Regions from separate parts of the Lysinibacillus sp. JNUCC 51 genome, predicted to be linked through region 2. Evidence: predicted binding sites of a transcription regulator. Region 2 holds the regulator's gene; each other region holds the start of a gene.
What was found. The regulator LexA, encoded in region 2, represses DNA repair genes until DNA is damaged. The targets are predictions, from matches to a motif close to CGAACATATGTTCG.

Region 1: JNUCC51_RS18800 (carbohydrate kinase) is a predicted target of LexA. The motif match lies at 2,509-2,522, and genes of this name have one in related genera.
Region 3: uvrB (excinuclease ABC subunit UvrB) is a predicted target of LexA. The motif match lies at 2,194-2,207, and genes of this name have one in related genera.

Annotation. Positions count from the first base shown of each region.
Region 1 covers NZ_CP065545.1:3,901,215-3,906,065, forward strand. Annotated here, with positions in the region: gene JNUCC51_RS18785 (adenine phosphoribosyltransferase) at 1-85, shown strand, start outside; gene JNUCC51_RS18790 (MarR family winged helix-turn-helix transcriptional regulator) at 298-744, opposite strand; gene JNUCC51_RS18795 (MFS transporter) at 978-2,234, shown strand; gene JNUCC51_RS18800 (carbohydrate kinase) at 2,555-3,646, shown strand; gene JNUCC51_RS18805 (pseudouridine-5'-phosphate glycosidase) at 3,651-4,565, shown strand; gene JNUCC51_RS18810 (RelA/SpoT family protein) at 4,776-4,851, shown strand, end outside.
Region 2 covers NZ_CP065545.1:1,078,227-1,083,077, reverse strand. Annotated here, with positions in the region: gene JNUCC51_RS05625 (prepilin peptidase) at 380-1,132, shown strand; gene JNUCC51_RS05620 (gamma-glutamyl-gamma-aminobutyrate hydrolase family protein) at 1,228-1,950, shown strand; gene lexA (transcriptional repressor LexA) at 2,174-2,791, opposite strand; gene yneA (cell division suppressor protein YneA) at 2,953-3,267, shown strand; gene JNUCC51_RS05605 (YneB family resolvase-like protein) at 3,264-3,932, shown strand; gene JNUCC51_RS05600 (GNAT family N-acetyltransferase) at 4,168-4,680, opposite strand.
Region 3 covers NZ_CP065545.1:1,632,989-1,637,839, reverse strand. Annotated here, with positions in the region: one part of gene prfB (peptide chain release factor 2) at 1-753, shown strand, start outside; gene JNUCC51_RS08120 (competence protein ComK) at 814-1,323, opposite strand; gene JNUCC51_RS08115 (IDEAL domain-containing protein) at 1,549-1,791, shown strand; gene uvrB (excinuclease ABC subunit UvrB) at 2,282-4,261, shown strand; gene uvrA (excinuclease ABC subunit UvrA) at 4,269-4,851, shown strand, end outside.

The DNA of each region.
Region 1 (4,851 bases), 2.3 Mb from region 2:
CTGTGCATTCCTTATCGAGTTAACAGAGCTAAACGGGCGTGCAAAACTTGGCGACATTAACATAAAAACACTTATTGAATATTAATAACTATTGGATACTTGCTAAACGAATTAGTTGATTGTAGTGGAGATTGAACACCTCTCAGGAAAGTGCTCAGTCAGTACAAAGATCAACGCTCGTTTTGCCGAAGAGCCATACTTACTTAATTTCATTGGCATAAAAACTCTACAACAACATTAAGAATCCATTTTGATCAATCATTTTCAAAATGGATTCTTTTGTTTAGGTCTATTTATTTATTCCTCACCATAAGATTGAATTATTTTTTGCATAGTTTTCAATGTTTCATAAAATTCATTGTATTTTTCTAAGCCAATATCATTGATTATTCTTTCTTGAATATCTTGCCAAATTGGAGCAGCCTCAATTAATTTTTCAGCCCCTTTTTCAGTTAGTGTAATGACCTTTGTTCGAGCATCTTGCGGATCTCTATTTAAATCTACATAGCCATTTTGCTTTAACAAGTTAATATTTCGTGTAATGGTTGTTTGATCGAGCAGCAAAATTTCTCCTAATCGACTTATGGAAACTGATTGTTGATGATCGATATGTGCTAGCATTGAGTATTGTGTAACTTTTAAGCCAGTGGGCTGTAGTAATTTATCATACAATTGTGTCACGACTCGTGTTTTTTTACGAAGGTTTGCACATACACATATTTGTGTGTAATCTATATTCTTCATTGCTCCGTGCTCCTTTTCGAGTTGGTTCAATATTATAGTAGCCTTATTGATTTATTTTGTTAAGATGGAAAATGTTCCTTGACAGTAATAAAAGTGATTACTAAGATTATATATGTATATACATGTTTTCGGAAGGGGTTCATTCCAGTAATATATGCATATACATATATTGAGCTATAATCTTTTTCATTAAAGAGTGTTTAAAAAATCAATTAAGAAATGAAGGTGTTCAGATGAAGCGTATTCATTATAGCTGGTTTATTTTAGTTGTAACCTTTTTCTCGATTATTGTTGCAGGGATTACAATGTCATCATCAGGGGTATTTATAGACTCCTTTGAAAAAGAATTTAATTGGGATCGATCTTTAATAGCTTTAGCTTTTGCAGTGAGTCTATTTTTATATGGTTTTTCAGGTCCATTTATGGCGGCATTACTAGAAGTAGTTGGTTTAAAGAAAATGATGCTGGGAGCGATGGCTACATTATTCATAGGCATGATGCTTACGCTTTTTATGACACAATCATGGCAATTAATCATTATATGGGGCTGTATTATTGGCTTAGGAGCAAGTCTCTTTTTAACGGTGTTAAGTCCTTATGTAGCCAATCATTGGTTTGTGAAAAGTAGAGGGTTGGCAGTAGGGATTTTAACGGCAAGTACTGCAACAGGGCAGTTAATTCTCCTTCCTATATTGGCAATTATTATTGAGCATTATTCTTGGCGATGGGCGATTGGATTAATTCTCATTTTAAGTATGGTTATGTTCATCACTATTTCTATATTTATTAAAAATAAACCACAGGATATTGGAATTCTTCCTTATGGAATGGAAGAAAATCTAGCAATGCGACAGGAGAATCATAAGAAAAATCCGATTAGTATTGCGTTTAATGGTTTATTTGAAGCTATAAAAAAGAAAGAGTTTTGGTTATTAGCGGGAAGTTTTTTCATTTGTGGACTTTCAACTAGTGGGTTAGTTGGTACTCATTTTGTTTCTTATTGTATTAGCTTTGGTATCCCTTTAGTAACCGCTGCATCCTTTCTTTCTTTTATGGGAGTATTCAATCTCGTAGGCACTACTTTATCAGGGTGGCTGTCTGACCGTTTTGATAATCGATGGTTATTGTTTTGGTATTACCTTTTAAGAGGAATGTCTCTGCTTTTACTCCCGTATGCATTAATACAAGGGTCGCTCACTTTACTGACAATCTTTACAATTTTTTATGGATTAGATTGGATTGCAACAGTGCCTCCAACGATAAGTATTTCTAGACAAATTTTTGGAACAAATAAAAGTGGCATTATTTATGGGTGGATTTTCGCATCACATCAAGCAGGGGCAGCAGTTGCAGCTTATAGTGGAGGCCTTATCTATAAGTTTTTCAATTCATATACTTGGGCCTTTTTCCTTGCAGGGATGTTCTGTGCATTGGCAAGTTTATTTGTTATCATCGTGAAAAAACAAACACCTCATCATGCCAATACTTGATAATAGACTACTCGATTTTCTTTGGGCGCAATTCTAGCTTTCGTCGGTTCTCGAAATTTTATTAGCAATAGGTATTTAGCAGTATCGAGCCGCCGTTCCTCCAATTTGTTTCCGTTGTCGCTTCGCCTTCGCACATCACCCCGCATTTTACCGAAAAGCCATACTTTATTTAATAAACATCAAATTTCATTGAAGCAATAGTTATAACAACATGTAGTTGAAGCCAATATTATATCGGCTTCAACTTTTTCTTTAAAAATTTTTTGACATCATTCAAACAAAAGTTTATAATGTAAACAAATATAATAAAAGGTGATGCTATGAATGAAAGAGAACAGGCGGTCCTTGCATTAATTCGCCAGAATCCGTTTATGTCTCAACAAGAGATGGCCGATAAAATGAATCTGTCTCGACCAGTCCTTGCTAATTTAGTGTCGAGCTTAACGAAACAGGGGAAAATTGTAGGTCGTGCATATATTTTGCCTGAGGAAAATGAAATTATTTGTATCGGTGGAGCTAATCTTGACCGAAAATTTCATGTGAAGGGGAATGTCCAGTTCGGTACATCCAATCCTGCAAGCTCTTCATTTAGTGTAGGTGGTGTTGGACGAAACATTGCTGAAAACTTAGGCAGATTAAATCATCAAGTAACATTGCTGACTACTGCCGGCAAAGATGCTGATTGGCAAGTTATCCAAGAAGCTTCAGAGCCATTTATGAATTTACGTTATGTAGAGCAGCTACCTGACGCTTCAACTGGTTCCTATACTGCGGTTATGGATGAGCAGGGCGAGCTAGCATTAGCGGTAGCAAATATGGAAGTATATGATCTTTTATTGCCAAGTTTGCTAAAAAAACATGAGGCAATGCTGATGAATGCGGGCTGCTTTATTATGGATTTAAACTGTCCAAAGGAAACAGTGGCTTACATACAGCAGGTTGCAATTGCCCGTGACATTCCTTTTGTCATTGTACCGGTATCTTCACCAAAAATGAATCGATTACCCGATACGTTGCAAGGTGTAACATGGTTTATTTGTAACACAGATGAAGCAGAGACGATTGTTGGTCACAAAATCGAAAACTCTGCGCATTATGAAAAGGCTTTACAGCAACTTCTTAAATTAGGTGCTGAACAGGTAATTATTACTGCGGGTAGCAAAGGTGTGTATGCAGCTTCCACTACAACGAAGCCAAGTCATTACGCAGCTAAAGCTATAGAAAAAATTGAAGATGTAACAGGTGCAGGAGACGCCTTTGTCAGTGCTGTAATACATAGCTGGCTTACTGGGCAATCCTTTGCAACATGTATTGATGCAGGCTTAACGAATGCCAAAAATACACTTGCATCCCCATATACAGTAAGACCTGAGCTATCAGTTGATTTGTTAAACAGTGAAATGGAGGAATAACAACATGAAAGAATTCATCGTATTATCAGAAGAAGTAAAAGCAGGACAAGCGAAAGGCTTACCAATCGTAGCATTAGAATCAACAATTATTTCTCACGGAATGCCATATCCACAAAATGTACAAACAGCACGTGAAGTAGAACAAATTATTCGTGATAATGGTGCAGTACCAGCAACTATTGCATTAATCGATGGTAAAATTAAAATTGGTTTATCAGATGAAGAACTTGAAATGTTCGGTAATGCACAAGGTGTAGCAAAAGCGTCTCGTCGTGACTTAGGCTATCTTTTAGCAACAAAAAAATTAGGAGCGACAACTGTAGCTGCAACAATGATTTGTGCGGAGCTAGCTGATATTGAAATTTTTGTAACTGGCGGTATCGGTGGCGTACACCGTGGTGCTGAAACAACAATGGATATTTCAGCAGATTTAGAAGAATTAGCTCAAACAAATGTTGCTGTAATTTGTGCGGGTGCTAAGTCAATTTTAGATATTGGTTTAACTTTAGAATATCTTGAAACAAAAGGTGTACCAGTTGTTGGATACGGTACAGATGAGCTACCAGCATTCTATACACGTCAAAGCGGTTTTGATGTTAACTTCAAGATTGATACTCCAGAGGAAGTGGCAGAAATGCTACGTGCAAAATGGCAATTGGGCTTAAAAGGTGGAGCTGTCATCGCTAACCCAATCCCAGAGTCTGAAGCGCTTGAGAATTCATTCATTACTGGAATCATTGAAAAAGCTTTAGTAGAAGCAGAAGAAAACGGTATTCAAGGTAAAAACGTGACACCATTCTTACTTGGAAAAGTTAAAGAATTAACAGAAGGTAAAAGCCTTGATGCCAATATTGCATTAGTGAAAAATAATGCAGTAGTTGGGTCGAAAATTGCTGTAGCGTATAATAAATTAAGCTAAACAACTATAAATATAGATAGAGACTCTTTGCGAATATTTCATTCGCAAAGGGTCTTTTTATTCATTACCATGAATATTTTTTCCATTTTTCACATTGTTCACGAGAATAACTAAACAAAATGACACAGTTACTTTACAATAGCCCATTAAATTTTATACAATTAAGTTTATATCTAATCTGAAAAATTTGACGAGCAAGGTGGACATGTTATGGCGAAAGAGCAAATTTTGACTCCCGAGGACGTTTTTGAGTTAGTCAAATCCTACATGAATGATGAAAATGTCG
Region 2 (4,851 bases):
TCGAAAATAAATTAATAAGTAGTAAAAAATCTTCTATTATGCTATTAATAGCTTTAAGCAAGGAGTACCAACCTCAAACCTTTTTAGCGATGAGACAAAAACTAAAAATAACAACGTTCTTTATGAAGGACAACCATAATTTATCTTCTTTCGCGGGTGTCCAAACGCTTGTACTTGTCGTTTTGCTTTCGCTACAGAAAACATTGCTGTAATAGAGGAACTCAGTCTAAGAATGCCATGTCCTGTGGAAACGACTGAGTGATCAACTTCGTGATGACTTAGAGCCTCCGGCGGATGTCACGGAATTATGGGGAGGCATAATTGATTGGCGCGCATACTTCAAATGTATGGGCGTCTATTAGTATAGGAGGACATAAAAATGGAGATTGCTTATACAATTACAGTGTTAATAATTGGGCTCGTTCTTGGCTCGTTTTTTAATGTAGTAGGCTTACGTGTGCCTTTGAAGGAGTCCATTGTGCGTCCACCCTCGCATTGTACTTCTTGCAAGAGACAGTTGACGGCGCTTGATTTGGTGCCTGTTTTGTCTTATTTATTTTTAGGTGGAAAATGCCGTAGCTGTGGGCAAAAAATTTCTTGGATCTATCCGCTGATGGAACTTATAACAGGCGTGTTATTTGCCTTTGCATATTGGAAATTAGGCCTTAGTGCAGAATTTTTCGTAGCGCTATTATTAATTTCATTATTAGTTATTATTGTTGTATCGGATTTTGCGTATATGCTTATTCCTGATAAGGTACTATTATTCTTTTTACAATTGCTAGTTTCGGGACGTGTGATATCTCCTTTATCTCCGTGGTGGGACAGTATAGTTGGCGCTGTGGTAGGTTTTGGAATATTATATATTATAGCTGTTCTATCAAGAGGTGGAATGGGTGGTGGCGATATTAAATTATTCTTTTTACTTGGGCTCGTACTCGGCACAATACATGCTATTCTGACGCTATTTTTAGCAGCTGTCATTGGCATGATTGTTGGGATAGTTGTGTTAAAGGTACGCGGGCAAGGAAGAAAAATGCCTATACCATTCGGACCGTCTATTGCTTTAGCAGCTATTATTATCTATTTCTATGGGGATGCGTTGATGAATTGGTATCTCGGATTTTGGTAATTAATCCGGTGAGGGATTCCTTCAACGATTAATAATCTTCACCAATCAGACTTTTACAGCAGTTAATGCAAGATAAAGATCATGGAGGGGATAGGATGAAACCAATTATCGGTATAACGGCTTTTGCGGAGGATGATTTGTCCTCAAGATTAAATGCTGCTTATAGCAAAAGTATAATTGAAGCAGGGGGGGTTCCACTTATAATTCCACTTGGGGTTGAAGAGGATGTAGCACAAATTTTATCGTTGACGGATGGATTATTACTATCGGGTGGCTATGATGTACATCCATTCCTCTTTGATGCAGAACCTACACCAAAATTAGGGAAGGTTCATCCTGAACGAGATTCTGTGGAGCTTGCTTTAATTAACGCGGCTTATATTCGGAAAATGCCTATTTTTGGAATTTGTCGAGGGCTTCAAATACTAAATGTTGCGTTTGGAGGCACAGTCTATCAGGATATTGATAGTGAGTATCATAGTAAAAAATTAATAAAGCATGCTCAACAAGCAGCAAGAGGCGTTGCAACACATTATGTTAATCTATCACCTGATACATTATTAAAAGCGATTATTGAAGAAGAAAAAATTGCTGTGAATTCATTTCATCATCAGGCAATAAACGTAGTAGCAGAAAAGTTGAAAGTGATAGCAAAGTCTAGTGATGGTATCATTGAAGCGGTAGTACATGATGATTTACCATTTTGTCTAGCAGTACAGTGGCATCCTGAAGAGCTAGCCATTGCAGGAGATGAAGTATCAAAGAAACTATTTGCTGCATTTGTAAATGCAAGTTTGAAATTTAAGGTAGAGGCATAAAACTTTTTAGCATAGAAAGATGAAGAACAGCTTGGACAGAAATCAATCCCACGTTATGGGTAAGAGCTGTTTTAAATTAACTAAAGACTGTTAGGTGTAAGAATCCATTTTAAAGTGGGTTCTTTTTTAGTTTATAAAATAGCATTCAAAAGATAAGAAAAAGAGGTATATGCCCATTTGTGAACATAAAATCCTCTTTTTATACTTTAATATTGAGATGTTTTTAATGTACACGACGATATAGACCTACAACATGTCCCAAAATAGAAACTTGATCTACGATAATTGGCTCCATCGTTGCGTTTTCAGGCTGTAAACGAAAATGACTTTTTTCCTTAAAGAAACGCTTTACAGTTGCTTCATTCTCTTCAGTCATTGCTACAACAATATCACCATTATCAGCTGTTGATTTTTGTTTAACAATAACTAAATCTCCGTCTAAAATGCCAGCTTCAATCATTGATTCACCCATAATTTCTAGCATAAATAACTGATCTTCGCTTGTTCCATAAATATCTGGTAGTGGGAAATATTCATCGATATTTTCAACAGCAGTTATCGGAGAACCTGCAGTAACCTTTCCGACTAATGGAACATGAATAACATGTTGCTTTTGGATAGAATCCTCTGGTTCTAAAATTTCAATAGCACGTGGTTTAGTTGGATCGCGTCGGATCAAGCCCTTTTGTTCTAAACGAGCTAAATGTCCATGGACTGTTGAGCTTGAAGCAAGTCCAACTGCTTCACCAATCTCACGTACAGATGGTGGATACCCTTTTGCTCGTACTTCTTCTTTAATGAACTCTAATATGGCCTCTTGTCTTTTCGAAACTTTTTTCATTATTGCTCACCTCTTTTTTAATCATTCTACTTATTAATAGTATAACAGAATGCGAACACTTAAGCAAACATAGGTTCGAAAAGTGTTTGACAAAAACGTTTGTTCGTATTATTATGAGAACATACATTCCGAACAAACATTCTTAAAAAGGGGTTATAAACATGAACTGGTTAAAGAAAAATCCACATATTACAATTTTATTAGGAGCTTGTCTACTTTTTGCAGCATACCTTTTTATAACAGATCCAGGCGATGTAACGTACACAGAAATTGAAATTGCACATGGTGATAGCTTATGGTCGTTAGCCGATCAATACCGTGGTAAAATGAAAACGGATGAATGGATTAAGCTTGTGAAAACAGAAAATGAATTATCGAACGTACAAATTATTGCAGGTAAATCACTAGTGATTCCAGTAGTGGGTGATCAACCCTATCCTATAAATTCAATTGAAATTGCGAGAAACGAAAAATGATAATGAATCAACAATCGGCTGTTGTCTATTGCCGTGTGAGTACAGAAAAAGAGACACAAACTTCCTCGTTAGAACGTCAGCAAGAGGAATTAACGCGCTATGCTAAAGTACAGGGCTACGAAGTCAAACGTGTTTTTAAGGACAAGCATAGTGGCTATGATGTGGAACGTGAAGGTTTACTAGAAATGCTCGATTTCATAAAAGAAAAAGAAATAAATGCATTATTTGTGCAAGATGAAACACGTTTAGGGCGTGGGAATGCTCGAATGGCAGTATTGCATTTATTGCAGAAAACAGAAACAGATGTTTTTTCTATGCGAGATGAGGGACCTTTACAATTAAATGAAATGGATACGATGCTCCTAGAAATTTTAGCAATTGTTGAGGAGTACCAGCGCAGAATTCATAATGCTAAAATAAGACGTGGCATGCGTCGTGCCGTTGAAAATGGCTATCGCCCTGAAAACAATTTATCTAACCGTGGAAATCCAAATGGTCAAGAACGTAAGGATGTTCCTATAGAAGAAATTGTCAACCTTCGTAATCGAGGCTTCACCTTTGAAGAAATCGCTATGACTCTTAGAGGTCTAGGCTTTGAAGTGAGTAAAGCTACTGTCCATAGGAGATATCGGGAACATCAAGAGGGAAGCGAACAAATAAAATGACGTTTTAATCAGTGGGAGTTTTATCATCCTGCTGATTTTTTTATTTTTAAAGGCTTTAGAAGTGGAAAGGAGCGAGAAGTAATGGATAGACTTTTGAATGAATAACTAAAATTCATTTATCATGGAGAACAGTATCCAGTAGCCCGATAAAAATAAGAGAAGTAGCGATTTCTACCTCTCTGCCTCATATATTCTTTATAAATATGAAAAACAATCATCTTTCCCTGAAACTACCTTATGCCCATTCTTCTTCTAAAACAGCATAATAATACTCATCCCACCACTCATCTCCATTTGGGATGCATTTTTTAAAATAGCCCTCGCGTCTCATACCGATTTTCTCCATCACTCGATAGGATGGGGTATTTTCTGGCTGGCATGTTGCAATAATTCTATGAAGTTTCAATTCTTTAAATCCGTAGTCCAATACAGCTTTTGCTGCTTCTGATGCAAATCCATTATTGAAATAGTTCGGATTCAATACCCAACCAATCTCATACGTATGGTCACCAAAACATTGATGGAAAACAATATGACCAATTACAGTATTTTCGCTTAATAAAATAATGGGGAAGTGTTTTGCTTTTTCACCGTTATTTTCTGAAACGAACTTTTTTGCTTCTTCCTCATTAAAAACGCCCTCGGGAATATACTTCATTACAGTAGGATTTGAAGTATATTCATAGACAGCTTGCCAATCTTGAATTTCAAACTCTCTTATTAATAGTCTTTCTGTTTTGATAAACAATTTATATTCCTCCAAGCATAAATCAATTGTTGTTTTGGAACCCTATAAATTAGTTATACACTTGTAATTTCCAAAAGTCATGCAATTTATGGTATTTATTTCAAAAATTCAAGGATACTAGAAAGGTTGGTATAACTGCATTTTCGGGGAATACATGCTATACTTTGCATA
Region 3 (4,851 bases), 550 kb from region 2:
CTATTAAGCGGTCCATACGATCAAAATAATGCGATACTAGAGCTTCACCCAGGAGCAGGTGGTACGGAATCTCAGGACTGGGGCTCAATGCTGCTTCGTATGTACACACGCTGGGCGGAAAAACGTGGCTTTAAAGTTGAAACAGTTGATTATCTTCCAGGCGATGAAGCTGGGATTAAATCTGTAACATTGTCCATTAAGGGTCATAATGCTTACGGTTATTTACAAGCAGAAAAAGGTGTCCATCGTTTAGTACGTATTTCACCGTTTGACTCTTCTGGTCGTCGTCATACATCTTTCGTTTCTTGTGATGTTATGCCTGAATTCGATGATAATATTGAAATTGATATCCGTACAGAGGATTTAAAAATTGATACTTATCGTGCAACAGGTGCAGGTGGTCAGCATATTAATACGACAGATTCAGCTGTTCGTATTACGCACATTCCAACTGGTACTGTCGTACAATGTCAGGCAGAACGTTCACAAATTAAAAACCGTGAAAAAGCAATGACGATGTTAAAAGGTAAACTCTATCAATTAGAGATCGAAAAGCAACAGGCACAGCTAGATGAAATCCGTGGTGAACAGAAGGAAATCGGCTGGGGCTCACAAATTCGTTCATATGTATTCCATCCATATTCAATGGTGAAGGATCATCGTACAAGTGAAGAAACAGGTAATGTAAGTGCGGTGATGGATGGTGATGTAGATCCATTCATTAATGCATATTTACGTTCAAAAATCGGGTAATGAAAGCCCCTCAGATGCACAATGATATTGTGCTTTTGAGGGGATTTTTTATGGTTCAAATCAAAAAGGTGGGTGATATGGAGTGTCTTGGCTAATCTCCTTCCGTTCATTCATGTAATGTTTATAGAGCATCGAAGCATTGACAAATTGCTTGCTAATCGAAGCATATTGAATCGGCATTTCAATCTGTTTATTATTTTTCAATGTAACAATACAGCCCATTTCACTCGGTACAATATTCGAAATGGCGTGAAGTCCGATCCAAATATTGTGGATAGAGTTTGGCGAATATGTTGGTAGAAAAATACAAGGATAACCATAATCATAAGCAACAACGATTGGAAGCTTATGTTGATTGCCGAAAAAGCGTTTGGCGGAATGTCTTGCTGCTTCATAGGTTGTTCCTAGTGAGACACAAGATTTTCGTAATATATGCATTGGTTTCCGTGTGACGGTAAGTTCATTATGCTTATCAATTACCCGTGTAAAAATTTTAGAGTCATACTGAATTGGCTGAAGTAAATAGGTGTTGAAAGACATTATATATCCATTGACGTAGTTTGCTGACATCTATGTAAGCCTCCTTTTTCTATTTGTTATTGAAGTGTAGAACACAAATTCAAATTCAGAAAATATAAATAAAAGAAGAAAACCATTGATGTATCAAGCAATTGCATAGAGGAATTGCTTGAAATTGCATGAGATTAATAGTAAATCGAAGTGATTTTCAGTTCGTAAGCATTGCATTTTAATTTTAATTTTCTTATAATTTAGAAAAGGATCGAGGTGAGATCGTTGGATAAATATTATTCGTATACAGATTTTCTAAAAGCCGTTGGTCAGTCAAAGAAAGTTGATGAGGCAGAGAAATTATTAAACGAGATTTATTTAGATTTATTTTTAAATCATATCCAGCGTAAGCATCGTGAAGAGCAGCTCATGGTTCTGATAGATAGAGCACTCGACGAAAAAGATGAAAAGGCATTTCATCTATACGCAACCGAACTAGTAGCTTTACACCAAGACGCAAGTAAATAATATGACGAACCCGCCCTCTGTTATTGGAGGGTGGGATTTTTTTGCTATTTTATTTGGATACCTCGAATGGTAATCTAATCAGATATTCAATCTACTTGATCAGTTTTCAAACTAAGCTGATCATATCTCCAAACAACCTGATCATTTCTTCAATCAACCTGAGCGATCCTCCCCTTACTTAATCAAATCTCCCTAAAATCTGCTCTTTATTAGACCCTATTTCGATGAGCAATCCATCACCAAACAATGAAATTCCTGCAAAGGTCATGTATTTACATTTTCCCATCTCGATTAGCTAACATTTGGAAAGGGTAATCTATTGATAGAGATGTTTCTATTAATTGCTATAGTACATACGTTCTGTCGAATTCATCTCAAATAGAGCAAATGAAAAAATATTTACAAACATTCGTTCGTTAAATGTTCGAAATTTTAATAGCGCTATGCTAAAATATATGTATCAAATTGGTAGGAAAGGGCGGGGACATGTATGCAAACATTTGATTTACAAGCGCCATATACACCTGGTGGAGATCAGCCACAGGCAATTGCGGAATTAGTGGAGGGTGTACGTGCCGGTAAACGTCATCAAACGTTGCTCGGTGCAACCGGAACAGGAAAAACGTTTACGATTTCTAATGTCATTAAACAGGTAAAAAAACCGACACTTATTATGGCACACAATAAAACATTGGCGGGTCAATTATATAGTGAGTTTAAAGAGTTCTTCCCTAATAATGCAGTTGAATACTTTGTCAGCTACTATGATTACTTCCAGCCAGAGGCATATGTACCGCAGACGGATACTTATATCGAAAAAGATTCAAGCATTAATGATGAAATTGATAAGTTGCGTCACTCTGCAACATCTGCATTATTCGAGCGTGATGATGTCATTATTATTGCATCCGTGTCCTGTATATATGGTCTAGGTTCTCCAGAAGAATATCGTGAAATGGTCGTGTCAGTGCGGACTGGAATGGAAATTGAACGTAATCAATTGCTTCGAAAGCTAGTCGATGTACAGTATGAACGAAATGATGTGAGTTTTACACGTGGGACGTTCCGGGTACGTGGCGATGTAGTGGAAATATTCCCTGCTTCTCGTGATGAGCATTGTATCCGCGTGGAGTTTTTCGGGGACGAGATCGATCGAATTCGCGAGGTGGATGCGTTAACTGGTGAAATATTAGCGGATCGTGATCATGTAGCTATTTTCCCAGCATCCCACTTCGTTACACGAGAAGAAAAAATGCTAAAGGCCATTGAGAATATTGAAAAAGAGTTGGAGGAGCGTTTAGCTCTTTTACGTGCAGAGGATAAATTATTAGAGGCACAGCGTCTAGAGCAACGTACTCGCTACGATTTAGAAATGATGCGTGAAATGGGCTTTTGCTCAGGTATCGAAAACTATTCGCGTCATTTAACATTGCGTGAAGCGGGGGCAACTCCGTATACGCTACTTGACTATTTCCCTGATGATTTTTTACTTGTTGTCGATGAAAGTCACGTTACTTTGCCACAAGTTCGAGGGATGTATAACGGTGACCAAGCACGTAAAGGTGTACTAGTCGAGCATGGATTCCGTTTGCCATCAGCACTAGATAACCGCCCTTTACGTTTTGAAGAATTTGAGAAACATATGCATCAAGCTATTTATGTATCAGCAACACCTGGCCCATATGAGCTTGAACATTCTCCGGAAATGGTGCAGCAAATTATTCGTCCAACAGGGCTGCTTGATCCACAAATTGACGTACGTCCTATTGAAGGGCAAATTGATGATTTAATCGATGAGATTCAAGGTCGTATTGCCCGTGATGAACGAGTCCTAGTTACAACATTGACGAAAAAAATGTCAGAGGATTTATCGGCTTATTTGAAAGAAATGGGCTTAAAGGTGGAGTACTTGCATTCAGAGATTAAGACGCTAGAGCGAATTGAAATTATTCGCGAGCTGCGTAAAGGTACTTACGATGTTCTAATCGGCATTAACTTATTGCGAGAAGGACTAGATATTCCTGAGGTTTCCCTTGTGGCGATTTTAGATGCTGACAAGGAAGGGTTTTTACGTTCAGAGCGTTCACTCATTCAAACAATTGGACGTGCTGCTCGTAATGCTAATGGTCATGTCATTATGTACGCAGATAATATGACGGATTCGATGAAAAAGGCGATTGAAGAAACAAAGCGTCGTCGAACACTGCAAATGGCGTATAACGAAGAGCATGGCATTACACCGAAAACGATTGTGAAGAAAATTCCTGATGTTATTCGTGCGACACAGGTTGCAGAGGAAGAAGAATCCTATGTAACGAAGGCAACAAAAGGTAAGAAGCTGACGAAGGCGGAAAGAGAGCAGTTACTTGCTACTCTAGAAGTAGAAATGAAGGAAGCAGCAAAAGCACTCGATTTCGAACGTGCTGCTGAGCTGCGCGATACAATATTTGAATTGAAGTTAGAAGGGTGAATGGCTTGTGAAAAATACTGAAATAGTCGTGCAAGGCGCACGAGCTCATAATTTAAAAAATATCAATGTCACAATTCCACGCGATCAATTAGTCGTGCTAACGGGTTTATCGGGCTCAGGGAAATCATCATTAGCGTTCGATACGATTTATGCCGAGGGGCAGCGTCGTTATGTAGAATCCCTTTCAGCCTATGCCCGTCAATTCCTTGGTCAAATGGATAAACCAGATGTCGATGCAATAGAGGGATTATCTCCTGCTATTTCAATCGATCAAAAAACGACGAGCCGTAACCCGCGTTCTACAGTTGGGACAGTAACGGAAATCTATGATTATTTACGATTGCTCTATGCGCGTATCGGTAAGCCTATTTGTCCGAATCATGGTATTGAAATTACTTCCCAAACGATTGAGCAGATGGTCGATCGTTTATTAACTTATCCAGAAAGAACGAAAATGCAGTTACTTGCTCCGATGGTATCCGGGCGTAAAGGAACGCACGTAAAGCTACTGGAAGATTTAAAAAAGCAAGGCTTCGTTCGTGTACGTATCGACGATGAGCTACGTGATTTAGATGATGCGATTGAACTTG